Regions from separate parts of the Roseateles sp. GW835-FHT13E02 genome, predicted to be linked through region 1. Evidence: predicted binding sites of a transcription regulator. Region 1 holds the regulator's gene; each other region holds the start of a gene.
What was found. The regulator LexA, encoded in region 1, represses DNA repair genes until DNA is damaged. The targets are predictions, from matches to a motif close to ACTGTATNNNNATACAGT.

Region 1 (6,862 bases):
CAAGAACCCGGAAGGTCGCCCCACGCCATGATCACCCTGCGCAATATCACGCTGCGACGCGGCACCAAGGTCGTGCTCGACGACGCCAGCGTCGTCCTGCAACCGGGCGAAAAAGTCGGCCTGGTGGGCCGCAACGGCGCCGGCAAGTCCAGCCTTTTTGCCCTGTTGACCGACCGCTTGCAAAGCGACAAGGGCGAGGTGGACATCCCCCGCCAATGGGCCGTGGGCGAAGTGGCTCAGAACATGCCGGAAACCGACATGCCGGCCACCGAGTTTGTGCTCGAAGGCGATGTGCGCCTGATGGCCGCGCGCCAGGCCCTGGCCGATGCGGAAGCGGCCGAGGACGGCCATGCCATGGCCGACGCCCATGCCCTGCTGATGGACGCCGGCGCCTTCGACGCGAAACCGCGCGCGCAGGCCTTGCTGATGGGCCTGGGCTTCAAGGGCGAGCAGGTCGATGCGCCGGTGAACAGCTTCTCCGGCGGCTGGCGCATGCGCTTGCAGCTGGCCCGCGCCCTGATGTGCCCGGCCGAGCTGATGCTGCTGGACGAACCGACCAACCACTTGGACCTGGACGCCCTGGTCTGGCTGGAAGCCTGGCTGCAGCGCTACGACGGCACCCTGATCGTGATCAGCCATGACCGCGAGTTCCTGGACGCCATCACCAAAGTCACCCTGCACCTGGACGAAGCCAAGCTGCACCGCTACGGCGGCAACTACACGGCCTTCGAGGCCATGCGCGCCGAGCGCATGGAGCAGCAGCAAGCCGCCTTTGGCAAGCAGCAAGAGCGCATTGCGCACCTGCAGAAGTTCATCGATCGTTTCAAGGCCAAGGCCAGCAAGGCCAAGCAGGCGCAGAGCCGGGTCAAGGCCCTGGAGCGCATGGAGAAACTGGCACCGGTGCTGGCCTCGGCGGACTTCAATTTCGAGTTCCGCGAGCCCGTCAGCCTGCCCAACCCCATGCTGATGTTTGACGACGTGGCTTGCGGTTATGAGGTCGACGGCGTCGAGAACATCATCGTGCGCGGCATCGACCGCTCGGTGCTGGCCGGCCAGCGCATCGGCATCCTGGGCGCCAACGGCCAGGGCAAATCCACTGTGGTGAAAACGGTGGCCCGCATGCAGCGCGCCATGGGCGGCAAGATCACCGAGGGCAAGGGCCTGACCATCGGCTACTTTGCCCAGCAGGAAATGGACGTGCTGCGGCCCGAGGAAGGCCCGCTCTCGCACATGGTCCGCCTGGCCAAAGAGGTGAGCCCGCAGGCGCGCGAGCAGGAGCTGCGCGATTTCCTGGGCCAGTTCCGCTTTGTCGGTGACATGGTCAACCAGCAGGTGGGCAGCCTCTCGGGGGGCGAGAAGGCCCGCCTGGTGCTGGCCATGCTGGTGTGGCAGCGCCCCAATCTGCTGCTGATGGACGAGCCCACCAACCACTTGGACCTGAACACCCGCGAGGCGCTGTCGATTGCGCTCAATGAGTTCGAGGGCACGGTGATGCTGGTCAGCCACGATCGCGCCCTGCTGCGCGAGGTCTGCGACGAGTTCTGGCTGGTCAGCAAGGGCGTGGTGTCCCCCTTCGACGGTGACCTGGACGATTACCAGCGCTGGCTGCTGGACCAGTCCAAGGAAGCCGCCAAGGCCGCCAAGGATGCCGCCAAGGGCCTGGCCAAAGCCGGCAAGTCAGGCAGCACGGCGGCGGCAACCACCCCGGCTCCAGTTGCGGCAGCCGCACCTGCTCCAGCCCCGGCCCCGGCCGCGCGCGAGGACCGCAAACTCAGCGGCCAGGCCCGCCAAAAGCTCGCCGACCAAACCCGCCCGCTGCGCAAGGAGATGGACGCCATCGACGCCAAGCTCAACAAGCTGGCCGATGAACGCACGGCCCTGGAGGCCCAACTGGCGGAGGGCAAGGCGACACCGGCTCAGATCGTTGAAGCTGGCAAGCGCCTCAAGGCCATCCACGACGAGCTGGAAAGCGCCGAGCTGCGCTGGCTGGAGCTCAGCGCCGAGGTCGACGCGATTCACGCGGCCGCCTGATTTGCACCCAGAAGACCATGAACCCATAAAGCCATGAGCTCATGAGCCGATGAGCAGGGCCCGAGGTAACTCGGGCCCTTTTCTTTTCCGGCGCTGGGTTTGAGACGCTCAGGCCAGCAAGACCAGGGCTGCAGCCAGCGCCGCCGGCAGCGCCTGCACGAACAGAATCTTTTTGCCCACCGTGGCGGCGCCGAACACGCCGGCCACCACCACGCAGCCCAAGAAGAACAGTTGCGTCGGCACACCGGCCGCGCCCTGCAGCAGGCCCCACACCAGGCCGGCACTCAGAAAGCCGTTGTACAGGCCCTGATTGGCCGCCAAGGTCTTGCTGGCCTCGGCAAACTCCGGCGTCAGGCGAAACACGCGCCGACCCAAAGGCTTGGTCCAGAAGAACATCTCCAGCACCAAAAAATACAGGTGCAAGGCGGCCACCAAGGCCACCAAACCATTCGCCACCACGCTCAGAACCATCTTGTGCTCGCTTTCAGGACACCGGGTCTGCTTGGCCCTGCGCTGCCGCATCGACCCCGCTTGGCACCAAGACCCTCAACCACATTTAACCACATAAATTGTGTGCAATTAAATTGAGGACTACATTATCACCCATGCCACGCCCATCCCAACGTCCCCCGCCTGACATGCCACAGCTTGCCCCGGCCGCCGCCGCAAACGAGGACTGGCTGCGTCTGGACCAGCAGCTGTGCTTCGCGCTCTACGCCAGCTCTCTGGCCATGACCAAGCTGTACAAGCCCTTGCTGGAGCCCTTGAGCCTGACCTACCCGCAGTACCTGGTGATGTTGGTGCTTTGGGAGCAGGACGGCATCAGCGTTTCCACCCTGGGGCAACGACTGTCGCTCGACTCCGGAACGCTCACGCCCCTGCTCAAACGCATGGAAACGTCGGGTTTTGTGAAACGGCAGCGCGCCGCGCAAGATGAGCGGCGTGTCGACATCCTGCTCACGCCCAAGGGCCTAGACCTGAAGGTGCAAGCCCAAAAGATTCCACCGCAGCTCGCCTGTGCGGCCGCTTGCTCTTTGGAAGAACTGAGTTCCCTGACCCGACGCCTGCACGAGCTGCGACAGCAACTGGCGGACGCCGAACTTTCACCCACCACCCTTGATTGATAGGAAGTACATCACCATGGCACTCGACAAAGTCCTCTACACCGCCCGCGCCACCTCCACCGGCGGCCGCCAAGGCAGCTCGTCCAGCTCGGACGGCGCGCTGAACGTGCAACTCTCGACACCCAAGGAACTGGGTGGCGCCGGCGGCCCGGGCACCAACCCCGAACAGCTGTTCGCAGCCGGCTATTCGGCCTGCTTCATCGGCGCCCTCAAGCATGTCGCCATGATGAAGAAGGTCGCCCTGCCGGCCGAAGTGTCCATCACCGCCGATGTGGGCATCGGCCCCATCCCGGCCGGCTTCGGCATCCAGGTGGCCCTGAACATCTCGGTGCCCGGCGTGGAGCGCAGCGTGGCCCAAGACCTGGTGGACGCCGCCCATCAGGTCTGCCCCTACTCGAACGCCACCCGCGGCAATATCGACGTCACGCTGAACCTGGCCTGAGTCGACCGAGCAAGGCCAGAGGCGCGAATCAGCGCAGCACGGGGCTTGAAAGCAAGTCCAGAAGCAGCTCGATTCGCGCCTTCACCGGGCTCAGCGCTCCCGCGCTGGGCAAGGCCTCGGCCGAAGCAGTGACCGGCCCGGCATCGCAGCGCGTGCTGCGCAGCACGCGCACGCCTTGCTGCTGTGCTTCGCGCAGCGCTGCTTCCAGAGCTTGCGACAGGCTGCCATTGCCGGTACCGGCCACCACCAGCCCATCCACACCCTGCGCCAACAAGGCTCGAACCACCGAGCCATCGGCGCCGACATGGTTGAGCACGATCTGCACCCGCGGCCAGCTCAGGTCGCCTTGGGGCAAGTGGGCAAGGCCCACCACCGGCTGCGCACCGCGCTGCGGGCCCGCGGCGAACCAACGCACCCCCCCCTCCTCCATCGCCCCCAGACGCGCGCCGTCGGCCGACGCGAAGGCATCGACCCGGTAACTGTGCACCTTGCGCACCTGTTCGGCGGAATGGATGCTGCCAGCAAACATCACCAAAACACCCGGCACCCTACCTTCCGCAGCGAGGGTGACTGCATCCAGCAGGTTCTGCGGGCCATCGGTCTGCAGGGCGGTCGCAGGCCGCATGGCCGCGGTGATCACCACGGGCTTGCCGGGTGCCAGGACGCGCTGCAGGAAATAGGCGGTCTCTTCCAAGGTATCCGTACCGTGGGTGATCACCACGCCGGCCACTTCTGGCCGCGCCAGATGCGCCGCGACCCGCTCCGCCAGCAAACGCCAGGTCGCGAAATCCATGTCCTTGCTGTCCAGCTGCGCAACTTGTTCGGCCTCCAGCGCACGGTGGGCGAGCGGCGGGATCGCCGCAATCAGCTGCGCCACGCCGAGCTGCGCGGCCTGATAACCGACATTGTCCGAGGCATCGGCCGCCGTACCGGCGATGGTGCCGCCGGTTCCGAGAATCACGACCAGCCCCGATTTCGCTTCAGACACCGGCGCATTCACGGCAATTGTTTCTTGCTTGCTTTGCAATTTTGAAATTCCTGGATGAAAATACAGTCACTGGATAAATATTCAGGCAATCAAGCCCCAGGGCCCCAAGCAGAGGACGACCACCGTGGAAGACAGCCCGAAACTCACCGCGCGCCAACAGCAGATTCTCGATCTGGTGCGAGCCGCCATCGAACGCACCGGCGCTCCACCCACCCGGGCCGAAATCGCCGCCGAACTCGGTTTTCGTTCTGCCAACGCCGCCGAAGAGCATTTGCAAGCCCTGGCTCGCAAAGGAGCGATCGAACTGGTCGGCGGCACCTCGCGCGGCATCCGCCTGAAGTCTGACACATTGAGAGCGCTCAACTCCGCACGCGATGCCCGAGAGTCACAAGAGGCGCGCGAGTTTCAAGCTGGATATGCGCGCGGCCGCGCCGCGCCCCGCGGCAGCGATCGGCAGCAACTCGATTTCCCTTTGGCCAGCCTGGCCCAGCTGAATCTCCCGCTGATAGGGCGCGTGGCCGCCGGCCACCCCATCCTGGCGCAGGAGCACATCGAGCAAAACTATGCCGTCGAGGCCAGCATGTTCGCCAAGAAGCCCGACTTTTTGCTCAAAGTGAAAGGCATGAGCATGAAAGACATCGGCATCATAGATGGCGATCTTTTGGCCGTGCAGAAAGCCTCGGACGCCAAGAACGGCCAGATCGTGGTGGCCCGAATCGGCGACGAAGTGACCGTCAAGCGATTCAAGCGCGGCCGCAGTGGCATTGAGTTGCTGCCCGAGAACAGCGATTTCGAACCGATTCAAGTGGCCGCCGATGACGACAGCTTTGCCATCGAGGGGCTGGCGGTGGGCCTGATCCGCAATCAGATGTTCAGTTGATCCCCCGACCGCACGATGTGCAGCCCTTGCCCGGGTCGGGCCTACTTGCTCCGCCCGTCGATAGACAGCCAACGACGCGTCTGAATCGCTGGCCGCCTCATGTCGCGGAAGACCCAGCACAAACAAAAGAGCCTCCAATGGAGGCTCTTTTGTTTATTCACATTGGTCCTGAACGGACGGACGCTTGATCAAACATTCGTCCGATCACGAGGTGTGTGGCTGGAGCAAAGCAATCTGCACCAGACCCAAAAGAGGCGCCGCCTGAACGCGCAAGAACCTTGCCAAGCTCAGTATGGAACCCTTGCATTAATGCAGCTGAATACCTCACAGACGATGCGCCATCGCTGATGGTTTGATCTCCAATGGAGATTTCGCGACTGAACCGCCGGAACGACAAGGAAATGTCGGGCAGGTATTGATCAAATAGCCCGTTTTCACCAACAGTACCAAGGCTCGGATATCGAGCGGCAAATAAAAAAACCCCACAAACTTTCGTTTGCGGGGTTTCTCAATATGTTGGCGGAGTGGACGGGACTCGAACCCGCGACCCCCGGCGTGACAGGCCGGTATTCTAACCAACTGAACTACCACTCCAGATGAGCCACAATATCAAAATCGATATTGCGCTGCACCGGACAAGTTACGCAGTGCTCATTCAAACACTGCCAAGCCTTGTCAAACTTGGCGTCCCCTAGGGGATTCGAACCCCTGTAGTCACCGTGAAAGGGTGGTGTCCTAGGCCTCTAGACGAAGGGGACTCAACCTTCTAGCCTGATCACATCCTGAATCGCGCGCCACTTCCAAACAAAATTTGGTGGTGGAGGTAAGCGGGATCGAACCGCTGACCTCTTGCATGCCATGCAAGCGCTCTCCCAGCTGAGCTATACCCCCAGATCCTTGCGAATCTCGGTCGCCGCGCCATTCAAGCGTGTCAAACCTCAAACAACTTCACAAATAACAGCGGCCAATTTCTTGGCCGCCTTTGAAATCTACCGCAGCAGACTTCTTCAACGCAGACAAAGACATTTCAATCTTTGCCTCAAAGCTGGCGGAGTGGACGGGACTCGAACCCGCGACCCCCGGCGTGACAGGCCGGTATTCTAACCAACTGAACTACCACTCCAGATGATGATTTAAATTATATACACAATTTAAATCACATCAAACAAGTTTGCGGTTATTTTTCAATAACCACCAAGCCTTGTCAAACTTGGCGTCCCCTAGGGGATTCGAACCCCTGTAGTCACCGTGAAAGGGTGGTGTCCTAGGCCTCTAGACGAAGGGGACTAAACCTTCTTATTAACTGCCGCATAGTATACAGCAATTAACTCTATATATTCAAGCTCTGCAGTATATCGCAAAACTTTTGCATCTGAACCGCGCGCCACACAAACTCA
Region 2 (6,862 bases), on a different contig from region 1:
ATGTCGTACGTGGCGGGATCTTCCGCCGGAATATCCTGCATCTCCATCGCAAGACCCTGTCGCGCGCCAATCAGATCCAGCGTCTTTCGAATGGCCGTGAGCATGCCCAGGGCCAGCACATCGACCTTGAGCAAGCCCAAGGCATCGATGTCATCCTTGTCCCACTCGATGACGGTGCGATTCTTCATCGACGCGTTCTCGATGGGAACAATGCGGCTGAGCGGACCTCGCGTCAGCACAAAACCGCCCGTGTGCTGGCTTAAGTGGCGAGGCATGCCTATGAGCTGAGCACTCAGTTTGATCAGTTGCTGTATCGCCAGGGAATTGGCATCCACTCCCACCTCTGCCAAACGCTGGGCATCCAACCCTTGCCCGTCGAACCATTGACAAGTACGCGCCATCACCCTGACCTGTTCGAGCGAAAAGCCCAGCGCTTTACCTACATCTTGTATGGCACCACGAGTGCGATAGGTCGCCACCGCCGCCGTCAGTGCAGCTCGTGTACGCCCATACTTTCGATAGAGATACTGAATCACCTCTTCTCGCCGCTCATGCTCGAAATCAACATCAATGTCAGGAGGCTCTTTGCGTTCACGACTGATGAATCGCTCGACCAGAACCACGGCACGCGCGGGATCGACCTCGGTGATTCCTAAGCAGTAGCAAACGGCGCTGTTCGCGGCACTCCCACGTCCTTGGCAGAGAATGCGTCGACTGCGCGCAAAGGCCACGATGTCGTACACGGTGAGGAAGTAATGCTCATAGCCAAGCTCGCCAATGAGATTCAATTCGTGCTCGATCTGAGCTCGCACCTTCGCCGGAGTACCGCTGGGCCATCGTCGAATGGCCCCCTCGTAGGCCAGACGGCGCAAATAGCAGCTCGCTGATTCCCCCTCCGGAACCAGTTCGGCGGGATATTCGTAGCGGAGCTCATCGAGTGAAAAATTGCAACGCGCAGCGATCTTGAGCGATTCGCGCAGCAAACCCGGTTGTCCTGCGTAGCGATTGGCCAAGCTCAAGCGAGAGCGCAAACGGCGCTCCGCATTCCCTGCCAACTCCGTCCCGCAATCTGTCAAGGGCTTTCGCAAACGAATGGCTGTCATGACATCCAAGAGCGGTTTGCGGGAGCGCACATGCATCTGCACATCACCCGTGGCCACGAGGGGGATCGCCGTCAGCTCGCTGGCTTGCGACAGTCGCTCCATCACGATCTCGTCATCCAGGAGCTTCAGTTGCTCGACACCCAACCAGACACGCCCCATGAAGTTCTTCAGCAACCAGCGGGCAATTTCGTTGCAATGGGTTTGAGAACTGTGGCGTGCTGGGACAGCGATAAGCACGCAATCCTCAAGCTGTGACGGAATGATGGCTTCTTGCAGCAAGCGATAGCTGCCCTTGGTCGCTTCGCAACGAAGCCCGGTGATGAATTCGCAAAGGTTTCCGTAGCCTTGCAGATTGCAAGCCAGCACCACCAACACGAACGGCGTCGCACCTTCGACTTGAAACTGACTGCCAATGAGAAGTTTGATACCCGCCTCTTTCGCGGCCACATGAGCGCGAACCACCCCTGCCAAACTGCAATAGTCCGTCAGCGCAATTGCCGTGTAACCCAGAGCAGCAGCACGCTCAACCAGCTCACAGGGTCGACTTGCCCCGGTCAGGAAAGAAAAATTGCTGATGCAACGCAGTTCGGCATACGCAATCTGCAAGCCTTCGTCCATTGCACGGCCTCATGAAAAAAAACCATGAAGCCACCAAGCGGCATCATCAGAAAGGCGCGTCTGAAAAATCCACAACAAGCCAGCCTGCTCACTCCAAGCGAGCCAATAGTCGCGCACCACATTGCACATGTGCTGTGCAACCTCGTCACGATGCCACCACCCATCTTCGACAGCATGGGGGCCCGCAAGCAGCTTGAGCGCGCCCTGATACTCCGGCCGCCCATTTCGAACCGCCAATTTCAGCGGTTGCTCCAAAATGAAAGAGGGCGCAGGGTAGCGTGACGGCTGAGCTTTCCTGCGCGGCAAAGGCTCAGCCGCAGGCTGCCAAGTGCAGGACCATTCCAAACGATTGTCGTCACCAAGCACCGGGCGACAAACACGTTCGGCCCCCAACCTTGCAGCCAGTCGTTCTTGCAACATCGACACACTCTCTCGCGCCAAAACCACATCGGGCAACAAGGACGCACTGCGCTCCAATAAGGGCTCAACTTCGGTGGCTTGCAATTCCAAGTCACCAACGGGAGCCAGCAATTTCACTTGGGCCAGGTTCTCTGCAAGCAAGCGAAACAAATGCTCGATGTCTCGCGTCGCCACCGCGGTGCGAACGACCAGACTCCCCCCTGCGCCTGCGTCTTTGGCGCGCATGCTGTCGTGCCCCCACTTCAATGTGAAAGCAAGCACGCCCGCGTGACGCGCGCTCAACCACCCCCCGAGCTGAAGCAAGAGTTGACGAGCGCCGACCAAAAGCGCTGACGCATGCTCGACCCGAAACGGCAGCTCCAACTTGGTTTGAAAACGCTCCGGCAATTGAACCCAGGCGTGAGCCTCGGGCTGCCGACCGTAGATCTGATCCAGCGCCCCAAGCAACTCCTTGTCAAAGCGTCGACTGATGCCTGCTCGAGGCAAGCGGCGCACATCCCCCAGAGAGCGAGCCCCAATGCGCATCAGCACAGGCAAATGCGGTCGCACGGCGCTCAGAACATGCATCGGCAATGGATCCAACATGGCTTCAAGATCACGCTTCAATCCGTTCTCGACGCCAGCGCGAGCAAAGGCCAATGCGGCCAGACTGTTGGGCCCCCATGCCAAAGCCTTCACACCAAACCCTGCACACTCCGCAAGAACACGGTCACGCAAGGCGCGCCGCCCTTTGAACAGCCTCGTACTGGCCTCCACCTCCATTGCCACAGCCTCCTCGACCAAGCTGACTCTGGGCGTGAACTGCAAAGCCCAAAAAGCCAGCGCTTGAAGAGATGCGTCAATGGGGGACGACGTCGCGCTCAAATCCGGTCGTCGAAGTACGCACCACAACATCAGGCACTCGCAAGGTAAGACGGCTTGGATAACGCAAGCGCTGGGTCATGATGTCCATGAGACCGCCAGGAACAGACATCAAGCGCAGTTCGGCATCGAAACTCGGACCGCGACGTTTGAAAATTCGTACACAGAGTTCCCAGTCCTCCGACACACGAACCTGCAAACGAAGCGGCGCCGCTGAAGACTCGCCCGCCACAAGGGCCGGGCGAAACACGAAAACAGGTGCATCACACCCCGAGGCCAACACCTGCAAGCGCCGAACTTGCTCGGCACGCACCTGCGGCAGCCAAGTCAAGACCGCTCCGCAAGCATTGCTCTTGATAGCTTGCTCCGTTGCCCACAGGCGTTCATGAGGCTTTTCAACATCCACCCAAAGCAACCGATTCGAATCGATGCCATCGCAACACAAGCCAGGAGGGTGCGGACGGTACGGAGGGCCGATGACGGCAATATCACGCCCTCTTTCACTCACAGCGCGCAGCGCAGCAGATGCCAGACGCCACTCCAGCAAGGCAGCCCGATTGATCAAGACCTCAGTCAAGCCGCGGCAGGGCCAACCATGCCCTGGAAGCTCGGCATCCAGGGCCGCGAACCCTGTAGACAGGGTGAGCTCCGCAGTTTGGCCCAGCTGATCGCCACGCCAAACCGCCGCTTCCACCTTCGACGGCAAGGCGCGGAAAGCCGGGAGTGGCGGCCGGCAATCGAATGCGAAGGAAGGGGTGGGTGGCCCTGCCTCGACGGATGGTAGAGAACGCATGATGGTGTGAGAACCTTTTTGGTACTGTATTTTTATACAGTATATTGATCATCTCACCCATCACACTCAATTTTTGAAAAACTCATGGCACAAAGCAGAGTCGCCCGTGCCTAGATTCACGCCCCCATTGCGGTGCCCGAAAGCCCCCCTCATCCACAACAAGGGCCGTCATGCTTGATTCGCCCACAGCCAAGCTGCACCGCAAGGTGCACGGCCCGATACCCGCACGGCCGCACAATCCAGCAACATGGGGCGCAGTCAACGGCTGCACAATGGATCTCGTTGCAGCAGCACGCCTTGTGCTGCGTCTAGGAGAAACACCCCATGAACAAGACCCTCATCACCGCCAGCCTCGTGGCCCTTGCCACTCTGAGCGCCTGCTCCACCACCAGTCCCGATGTGATTCAACGCAATGAAGCCCAGCGCATGGCCGTGGTGCAGGACGCCACCGTGCTGAGCGTGCGCAGCGTCACCGTGGACGGCTCGCAAAGCGGTGCCGGCGCCGTCACCGGCGGCGTGGTCGGTGCCGTGGCCGGCTCTTCGGTGGGCGGCCGCCGCGAAGGCCAGATCGTTGGCGTGCTGGGGGCCGTGGCCGGCGCGGTGATCGGCAATGCCATCGAGCGCAGCGCCACCCGCGAAGAAGCGATCGAAGTGTTGGTGCAGCTGCGCAACGGCGAGCGCCGCTCCATCGTCCAGGCCAAGGGCAATGAGAACCTGAACCCGGGCGAAGCCGTGATCCTGACCACCACCGGCGGCAAGACCCGCGTGACCCGCGCCCCTGCCGTGCGCGTCGACACCACGAATTGACCCTGAATCGGCGCACCGTCTGCCGCGGATGGCACGCGGTGCGCCTTGAAATTGCTCGCGCCCTACTACCTGCCCCTCCCTAGGCGGCTTGGCGCCTCAGCGCCACAACCCATGATCGAATTCGGCGAACACAAGGCCGACCATCCCCGATCGACCTCACAAAGCGCCATAAAGCTCCACCATTCCCCGCGCTAACTTGCTAAATTAGCCGCTTATCTCTGTTTTCCCATGCGCAAGGCATGCGAAAACTAGCACTCACGCATCGCTGAAGTCGCATCTTGAAGTTCACGCCCATACGGCAGAACTCAGAAAGGCTGTGAATGAGTCGTCGAACGGGGGGTGACTTGGGCAATCGTCCTAGAACGAAACGCCTGAGGCCGGCAGAGCAGCCTTCGAAGCTGCTTCTTTTGCTGGTGTTTTGCGGCCTTGCCGCCGCTTTGGTCGTGCAGCAGCAATGGCTAGGCCTGGTGGCCTGCGCGCTCGGCGCCTGCGTGCTTTGGTGGCCCATCCCTTCTACGGCCGACCCACTCAACGCTGACGAGGCGAATCCATCCACGCCCGCTGCTCCCCCGCTCGCAGAAGGGACGTCATTGATGGCCGCAACCGTGTTGCCGGTATGGAGCCGCCAGCTGACGATCATCCAAAGCAGCGTGCAGTCTGCGACGTCCGAACTGCTGAGCAGCTTTTCCAGCATGCTGGAGCTGCAAGACCAATGGGCGAGTCAACTGCAAGCCCTGTCTGCGCAGAACGACCATAACGCCCACACCCGTCAGCATCTAGACCAGCTCTCACTCATCAGCGCCCAGACCCGGATCGAATACGACAAGGTTCTGGAGCGACTGCAGTTTGGCGACCGTGTGTCGCAAATGGTGGATGTGCTGCGCCAAGACACGGAACGATTTGCCCGTCAGCTGCCCCACATGGCACAGGCTGCGCCAGCCGATGCCAATGCTTGGCTGGCCGCACTAGAAGTCCGCTACACCACCGATGAGCAACGTTTCATCCATCACGACCAAGCGCACACGCCACAGCCAAGCAAGGTCGACTTCTTTTAGGGTCCATCTCCCTTTCTTCAACCGGTCCAAACCTTCCACAAAGAGGCACACATGAGCAAAACAATTCTGGTCGTCGATGATTCGGGCAGCTTCCGCACTGTGGTCAAGCTGGCGCTGCAAAAAGCGGGCTACAGCGTTATCGAAGCAGTCGATGGGAAAGATGCCATCGGCAAGCTCGATGGGGCCAAGATCAATCTGATCGTATGCGACGTCAACATGCCGAACATGGATGGCCTGAGTTTTCTCAAGCATGTCAAAACCTTGGCGGCATACAAGTTCACTCCGGTCATCATGCTGACCACCGAGTCACAAGAAGAAAAGAAGGCAGAGGGCCGCGCCGCCGGCGCCAAGGCATGGATCACCAAGCCCTTCCAACCCTCGCAACTGGTGGACGCCGTCAACCGACTGTGTGTTTGAGCGCGCTGCCGCTGCACAGAACAAAACCCGATTGACTGGGGTCCGCCAACCCCTGGGAGTGAGCCATGCCGGATGCCGAAGATGCCCCAGCCACACTGGCGAGCAGCGCTTCAACCCTTGAGCCCCCGACCTTGACGGTGGGGCCCGAGTTCACGATCGCTCAAGCCGCAGCCCAACGGCAAAGGTTGTTGGACGCTGTTCAAAGCATGGGGGCTGGCCCGCTTCGCCTGGACTTGAGCGGCGTCAGCGACTTTGACAGCGCGGGCGTGCAGCTGCTGCTGTCCACCCAGCGCAGTGTCCAGGAGATGAACGCGGAAGTGCTGATTGTCCAAGCCAGCGACGTCGTTCTGGAGGTTCTGCGCTGCTATGGACTGGAGCCCACGCTCGGTGCCGCGGGACCCACGCCCCTTGCGCAAGTCGCCGCCACCCGCTGACAGGAAGAAGCCTATGTCTATGAGCGATGACGACGCCGAAATCCTGGCCGTTGCACGGGCCGGATTTCTCGACGAAGCCCAGGAAATGCTGCGCCAGTTCGAGCAAGGGCTGCTGGTACTGGAAAGTGACCCTGCAGATTCAGAAAGCCTGAACTCGGCGTTCCGGGCGGCACACACCATCAAAGGCACGGCTGGCATGTTTGGCTGTGATGCGGTGGTCAGCTTCACCCACGAAGCTGAAACCCTGCTGGAAGCTTTGCGCGCCAATCAACGCCAGCTTGACGACGATGTGATGGGCGCCTTGCTGGAAAGCCGCGACCAGATCGAGATGCTGCTTGGCGAAGTGCGCAGCGG
Region 3 (6,862 bases), on a different contig from region 1:
GGCGGCGCGGGCGGGTGTCGTCCAGGCTGAGCTCGGCCTCATGCTGCTGGGCGATCTCGCGCACGATGGCCAGGCCCAGACCGGAGCCATCGACATTGGTGCCCAGGGCCCGGTAGAAGGGCTGGAAGACCTTGTCCCGCTCACTCTCGGGAATGCCCGGGCCGGAGTCTTCCACCTGCAGCACGCTGACCTGGCCGAAGGGGTCTTCGACGATGCGCACGGTGACCGTGCCGCCGGCCGGCGTGTAGAGCAAGGCGTTGTCCACCAGGTTGCGGATCAGCTCGCGGATCAGCAGGGCGTGGCCGTGCAGGGTGAGGCTGCTGGCTTCGGGGTCGGGGCCCTCGTAGCCCAGGTCGATGCGCTTGTCGAGCGCGCGCGGCACGAAGTCGCGCACGGTCTCGGTGGCCAGCTCGGCCAGATTGACCTCGCCACGCCGGGCCGCATGCTCCTGGTCCTCGGCCCGGGCCATGGCCAGCAGCTGGTTGACCATGTGGGCGGCGCGCTGGCTGGACAGGGCGATTTGTTGCAGCGAACGCTTCAGTTCAGCGGGCTCGCTGCGGCCTTCGTCAATCTCGCGCTGGGCAAATTCCGCCTGCGTGCGCAGGCCGGCCAGCGGGGTCTTGAGCTGGTGGGCGGCGTCGGCCAGGAAATGCTTCTGGCTGCTGATGGACTGGTCCAGGCGCGCCAGCAGGTCGTTGATGGCCCGCACCAGAGGCGCCACCTCGTCGGGGATGCGGCGCTCGTCGATGGGGCTCAGGTCCGAGCTTTCTCGCGAGCGGATGCGGCGCTGCAGCTCGTTGAGCGGGGCAATGCCACGCGCCAGCGCCAGCCAGACCAGCAGCACCGCCAGCGGCAGGATCACGAACTGCGGCAGGATCACGCCCTTGATGATTTCGTTGGTCAGGCGCGAGCGCTTGCCCAGCGTCTCGGCCACCTGCACCAGCATGGTTTGCGTGCTGCCCGCCATGCCCTCGGGCGACACCCAGAGGTAGGCCACGCGCACGCGTTCGCTGCCCATGTCTTCATCGCGGAAATGCAGCTCCCAGGGCACGATGACATCGTCCTCGGGCGGCACGGGCAGCTTGGCATCGCCGTTGAGCAGCTCGCCGCGCAGGCCCAGCACCTGGTAGTAGACGGTGTCGGTTTCGTCCGCGCGCAGCAGGGCCGCTGCCTCCGGGGCCAGGGCGTAGCGGGAGCGGGCGCTGCGCCCCTCGGGCAGCGGCGCGGCCGAGGCCACTTGCAGGCCCAGGGTGCGGGCCATTTCGCCGAGCTCGCGGTCGTAGGGCCGGCTGGCGATGCCTTGCGCCACCAGCCAGGTCAGGGCCACGCTGATCGGCCAGATCAGCAGCAAGGGCGCGAGCATCCAATCGAGGATCTCGCCAAACAGCGAGCGTTGGCCGGTTTCAGCCGCCATGGTGGGGCAGGCTCCGGTTGGGCGCGGGCGTGGGCTTCAAGCGCCGGGCTGGATCTTTTCCAGGCAGTAGCCCAGGCCGCGCACGGTGGCGATGCGGATCGGGCCTTGCTCGATCTTCTTGCGCAGGCGGTGGATGTAGACCTCGATCGCGTTGTTGCTGACCTCTTCGCCCCACTCACAGAGGCGCTCGACCAGCTGGTCCTTGCTGACCAGGCGGCCGGCGCGCTGCAGCAGTACTTCTAGCAGGCTCAGCTCGCGGGCCGAAAGCTCGATCATCTGGTCGTTGATATAGGCGACGCGGCCGGTGGCGTCGAAACTCAGCGGGCCATGCTTGATCACCGAGGAGGCCGTGCCCAGGCCGCGCCGGGTCAGGGCGCGCACGCGGGCTTCCAGTTCCTGCAGTGAGAAGGGCTTGGCCATGTAGTCGTCGGCGCCCAGGTCCAGGCCCTTGACGCGTTGCTCGACGCTGTCGGCCGCCGTCAGGATCAGCACCGGCATGGAGGAGCCTCGGGCGCGCAGCTTGCGCAGCACCTCCAGGCCATGCAGGCGCGGCAGGCCCAGATCCAGGATGACCAGATCGAACTCATGCGAAGCCAGGGCCGCATCGGCCTCGGTGCCGCTGCCGACCTGATCCACCGCATAACCGGAGGCGCGCAAGGAGCGCAGCAAGGCATCGGCCAGGACTTGGTCATCTTCGGCAATCAGGATGCGCATGCGTCAGTCTCCATCACTCATGGCCAGGGGGCTAGTTCCCGCATTCTAGGGATGCCAGCCAGGGCTTCGGCGGCTCACAGCTGCTTGTGCGCGGTGAAATCAAGCGCCATCCGAATTTTGACTTCATCAATTGCTGGCTCATCCAGTGAGCCAGTGGCGCCCTAGGATTCAGCGATGACACGGCGAGCGCCGAAACGGCTTGCCAAAGTTCAATCGTCAAACTACTGTACAAACATACAGATTGCGACATAATCCGCCCAGCCCTTTTCAGGAGAACGAATCATGGATGCCCCCGTCAAAGCCCTCAACACCGAAAAAGCCAAGGCCCTGCAAGCCGCCCTCAGCCAGATCGAGAAGCAGTTCGGCAAGGGCTCCATCATGCGCCTCGGTGAAGGCGAGGTGATCGAGGACATCCAAGTCGTCTCCACCGGCTCCCTGGGCCTGGACATCGCTCTGGGGGTCGGTGGCCTGCCGCGCGGCCGTGTGGTCGAGATTTACGGCCCGGAGTCCTCGGGCAAGACCACCCTGACCCTGCAGGTCATCGCCGAAATGCAAAAGCTGGCCGGTACCTGCGCCTTCATCGACGCCGAACACGCGCTGGACATCCAGTACGCGCAAAAGCTGGGCGTCAATCTGCAAGAGCTGCTGATCAGCCAGCCCGACACCGGCGAACAGGCCCTGGAAATCGTCGACGCCCTGGTGCGCTCCGGCTCGGTCGACCTGATCGTGGTCGACTCCGTGGCCGCGCTGACGCCCAAGGCCGAACTCGAAGGCGAAATGGGTGACTCCCTGCCGGGTCTGCAAGCCCGCCTGATGAGCCAGGCCCTGCGCAAGCTGACCGCCACCATCAAGAAGACCAACTGCATGGTCATCTTCATCAACCAGATCCGCATGAAGATCGGTGTGATGTTCGGCAGCCCTGAAACCACCACCGGCGGCAATGCGCTCAAGTTCTACGCCTCGGTGCGCCTGGACATCCGCCGCATCGGCTCGATCAAGAAGGGCGATGACGTCATCGGCAGCGAAACCAAGGTCAAGGTCGTCAAAAACAAGGTCTCGCCTCCGTTCAAGACCGCCGAGTTCGACATTCTTTACGGCGAAGGCATCAGCCGCGAAGGCGAAATCATCGACATGGGTGTGATTGCCAAGGTGGTCGAAAAGTCGGGCTCCTGGTACGCCTACCAGGGCGAGAAGATCGGTCAAGGCAAGGACAACGCCCGCGAGTTCCTGCGCGAGAACCCCGACATCAGCCGCGAGATCGAAAACCGCATCCGTGAATCCCTGGGTGTGGCGCTGCTGAATCCGACCGAAGCGGCCGAGTAAGGCCGCCCCGCTGCGGCAGCCCGGCCTGCAACCGTTTTGCCAGGCCTCGGGGCACCTGGCCGCGGCGGCGCTTGAAGCCCTGCGGCTTGGCTGCCCGGTGTGCTGCCGAGCCCCGAACTTCAACTTTTCTCGTGAGTGCTGCCCAGCCCCTCTCTCTGAAGGCCCGGGCCATTGCCCTTTTGGCCCAGCGTGAGCATAGCCGCAGCGAGCTGCGGCGCAAGCTGCTGCGCATCGCCCGCGATCAGCGGGCTGCCGCTGCGCGCCAGTCGGCCTCGGCGAAGGAAAGCCTGTGCGGCGGCCCGGCCTGGTTCGAGCCGCTGTCGCCGGAGTCGCCCGAGCGCTTGAGCGCGCGCGAGCAAGACGAGGGTGGCGCGCGTGATATCTCCGAAGTGGGTGACTCGGAAGAACCCGCTGCCGCCATTGCCGCCGAGGTGGATGCCCTGCTGCTGTGGCTGCAGGAGCGAGGCTATCTCAGTGAGGAGCGCTTCGTCGATGCGCGCATCCATGCGCGGGCACGACGCTTCGGCAGCCAGCGCATCCAGCAGGAGCTGGCGCAGCACGGCGTGCAAATGAGCGCCGAACAGCGGGCCAGCCTCAAGGACAGCGAGCTGGCCCGAGCCCGAGAGGTCTGGCAGCGCAAGTTCGCCGGCCGCTGGCCTGAGGATGCCGCCATGCGCGCCAAGCAGACGCGTTTCCTGATCAGCCGGGGTTTTGGCAGCGAGGTGGTGCGCCGCGTCTTGCGCGGCCCGGCGGACGAGGACGAAAGCTGATCTCGACCGGCCGCCGCACCAGCCCTGCGTCCTTGATCCGGGTCAACCCTGAGTGAATTGTCACCTTGGGCGACCGCCGAACTGGCTGCGCGACAGCTTGGTGAAAGGCTTGGTGCAGTGCGACATGCTACATTCTCGCCCTGCGCAAATGCCCGGCGGGCGGCGGTTTCATGCCGTTAGATGCCGGTTTGCGAAGCCGTTTTGCCACCCATGTCTCTCTCATCCCCCACCTCCGAGCGCCGTTTGCTGCATCGCCGCGCCATCGATGTGCAGGTCTATGCACGCGATGATGGCCTCTATGAGGTCGAGGCTGGGTTGACCGACACCAAGACGCGCGACCTGCCTCTGGCCACGGGTCTGCGCCTGGCCGGTGACCCCATCCACGCCATGCAGCTCCTGCTGACGGTGGATGCCGAACTCAATGTGCTGGCAGCCCGCTCTGCCACCACCTGGATGCCTTACGCCGGCGTGTGCGACGAACATGGCGATGCCTACGGCCGCTTGGTCGGCCTAAACCTCATGAAGGGCTTCCGCCTGGGCCTCAAGGAGCGTCTGGCTGGCGTCAAGGGTTGCACGCACCTGACCGAGCTCTGCCAGATCCTGCCCACCGCCGTCATACAAGCCTTTGCAGGCCTGGTGCTGGATGTGCGTGAAGGCAGTGCTGAGGGCCTGCCGCCCTTCCAACTCGACCGCTGCCACGCCCTGCGACGCGATGGCGAGGTCGTTCGTACCCATTACCCTCGCTGGTACCGCAGTGCCGACGCAGCCTCACCGCTGGCCGCCGTCACCGCGATGCCCGCCTCCACTTCCTGACTTTCCTCACAAGCGAGACCCCTATGAAGATTCACGAGTACCAGGGCAAGGAAATCCTGCGCCAGTTCGGCGTGCCGGTGCCGCGCGGCATCCCGGCTTTCACGGTGCAAGAAGCCGTTGAAGCCGCTCAAAAGCTGGGCGGCCCGGTCTGGGTGGTCAAGGCGCAGATCCACGCCGGTGGCCGTGGCAAGGGCGGCGGCGTCAAGCTGGGCCGTTCGCTGGATGACGTGAAGTCGTTGTCCGAGCAGATCCTGGGCATGCAGCTGATCACGCACCAAACCGGCCCGGAAGGTCAAAAGGTGCGTCGCCTCTACATCGAAGAAGGCGCTGACATCAAGAACGAACTCTACGTCTCGCTGGTCACCGACCGCGGCACGCAGAAGGTGGCCTTCATCGCTTCCAGCGAAGGCGGCATGGACATCGAGGAAGTGGCCCACTCTACCCCCGAGAAGATCCTGACCGAGATGATCGACCCGCTGGTCGGCCTGACGGTCGAGCAAGCCAAGAAGATCGCCGGTGGCATCGGCCTGACGGGCCACTCGGTGGACCAAGCCGTCGACCTGTTCCAGAAGCTCTACAAGTGCTACATGGACACCGACGCGTCGCTGGTGGAAATCAACCCGCTGAACTGCGATTCCAAGGGCAATCTGATCGCCCTGGACGCCAAGTTCAACTTCGACGCCAACGCCCTGTTCCGTCATCCTGAAATCGTGGCCTACCGCGATCTGGACGAAGAAGATCCGGCCGAAGTGGAAGCCTCCAAGTTCGACCTGGCTTACATCAGCCTGGACGGCAATATCGGCTGCCTGGTGAACGGCGCCGGTCTGGCCATGTCGACCATGGACACCATCAAGCTGTTCGGCGGCGAGCCGGCCAACTTCCTGGACGTGGGCGGCGGCGCCACCGCCGAGAAGGTCACCGAAGCCTTCAAGATCATGCTGAAGAACCCTGAAGTGAAGGGCATCCTGGTCAACATCTTCGGCGGCATCATGAAGTGCGACACCATCGCCGAAGGCGTGATCACTGCCTGCAAGGCCGTGAACCTGTCCGTGCCGCTGGTCGTGCGCATGAAGGGCACCAACGAAGAGCTGGGCAAGAAGATGCTGGCCGAATCCGGCCTGCCCATCATCGCCGCCGACACCATGGCCGAAGCCGCGACCAAGATCGTCGCCGCTGTTGCCTGAGTCTGCCTAAGCCCACGCAAGGAAAAAAATCATGTCGATTTACATCAACAAAGACACCAAGGTCATCACCCAGGGCATCACCGGCAAGACCGGCCAGTTCCACACCCTGGGCTGCCAGGCCTATGCCAACGGCAAGAACGCCTTTGTGGCTGGCGTGAACCCCAAGAAGGCCGGCGAGAAGTTCTCGGACATCCCAATCTACGCCACGGTCAAGGAAGCGGCTGCGCAAACCGGCGCCACCGTGTCGGTGATCTATGTGCCGCCCGCAGGCGCCGCTGCTGCCATCTGGGAAGCCGTCGAAGCCGACCTGGACCTGGCCATCTGCATCACGGAAGGCATCCCCGTCCGTGACATGCTGGAAATCCGCAACAAGATGAAGGCCAAGGAAGCGGCCGGCGGCAAGAAGACCTTGCTGCTGGGCCCCAACTGCCCCGGCCTGATCACGCCCGATGAAATCAAGATCGGCATCATGCCCGGCCACATCCACCGCAAGGGCCGCATCGGCGTGGTCTCGCGCTCGGGCACGCTGACGTACGAAGCCGTGGCACAGCTGACCGAAATCGGCCTGGGCCAGTCCAGCGCCGTCGGTATCGGTGGCGATCCGATCAACGGCCTGAAGCACATCGACGTGATGAAGGCCTTCA

Region 2: imuA (translesion DNA synthesis-associated protein ImuA) is a predicted target of LexA. The motif match lies at 3,819-3,836, and genes of this name have one in related genera.
Region 3: recA (recombinase RecA) is a predicted target of LexA. The motif match lies at 2,352-2,369, and genes of this name have one in related genera.

Annotation. Positions count from the first base shown of each region.
Region 1 covers NZ_JBXAGJ010000018.1:57,760-64,621, reverse strand. Annotated here, with positions in the region: gene prmB (50S ribosomal protein L3 N(5)-glutamine methyltransferase) at 1-31, shown strand, start outside; gene AC1Q6P_RS17405 (ABC-F family ATP-binding cassette domain-containing protein) at 28-2,031, shown strand; gene AC1Q6P_RS17400 (DUF1304 domain-containing protein) at 2,140-2,502, opposite strand; gene AC1Q6P_RS17395 (MarR family winged helix-turn-helix transcriptional regulator) at 2,670-3,155, shown strand; gene AC1Q6P_RS17390 (organic hydroperoxide resistance protein) at 3,172-3,597, shown strand; gene AC1Q6P_RS17385 (asparaginase) at 3,626-4,597, opposite strand; gene lexA (transcriptional repressor LexA) at 4,710-5,465, shown strand; tRNA gene AC1Q6P_RS17375 (tRNA-Asp) at 5,983-6,059, opposite strand; tRNA gene AC1Q6P_RS17370 (tRNA-Glu) at 6,148-6,223, opposite strand; tRNA gene AC1Q6P_RS17365 (tRNA-Ala) at 6,281-6,356, opposite strand; tRNA gene AC1Q6P_RS17360 (tRNA-Asp) at 6,512-6,588, opposite strand; tRNA gene AC1Q6P_RS17355 (tRNA-Glu) at 6,677-6,752, opposite strand.
Region 2 covers NZ_JBXAGJ010000008.1:197,440-204,301, reverse strand. Annotated here, with positions in the region: gene AC1Q6P_RS10295 (error-prone DNA polymerase) at 1-1,721, opposite strand, end outside; gene AC1Q6P_RS10290 (Y-family DNA polymerase) at 1,731-3,005, opposite strand; gene imuA (translesion DNA synthesis-associated protein ImuA) at 2,980-3,708, opposite strand; gene AC1Q6P_RS10280 (outer membrane lipoprotein) at 4,120-4,602, shown strand; gene AC1Q6P_RS10275 (hypothetical protein) at 4,923-5,657, shown strand; gene AC1Q6P_RS10270 (response regulator) at 5,709-6,074, shown strand; gene AC1Q6P_RS10265 (STAS domain-containing protein) at 6,140-6,508, shown strand; gene AC1Q6P_RS10260 (chemotaxis protein CheA) at 6,528-6,862, shown strand, end outside.
Region 3 covers NZ_JBXAGJ010000020.1:108,103-114,964, reverse strand. Annotated here, with positions in the region: gene AC1Q6P_RS18710 (sensor histidine kinase) at 1-1,414, opposite strand, end outside; gene AC1Q6P_RS18705 (response regulator transcription factor) at 1,451-2,128, opposite strand; gene recA (recombinase RecA) at 2,411-3,451, shown strand; partial or broken gene AC1Q6P_RS18695 (recombination regulator RecX) at 3,583-3,678, shown strand; gene AC1Q6P_RS18690 (regulatory protein RecX) at 3,841-4,221, shown strand; gene AC1Q6P_RS18685 (DUF2889 domain-containing protein) at 4,432-5,034, shown strand; gene sucC (ADP-forming succinate--CoA ligase subunit beta) at 5,058-6,218, shown strand; gene sucD (succinate--CoA ligase subunit alpha) at 6,250-6,862, shown strand, end outside.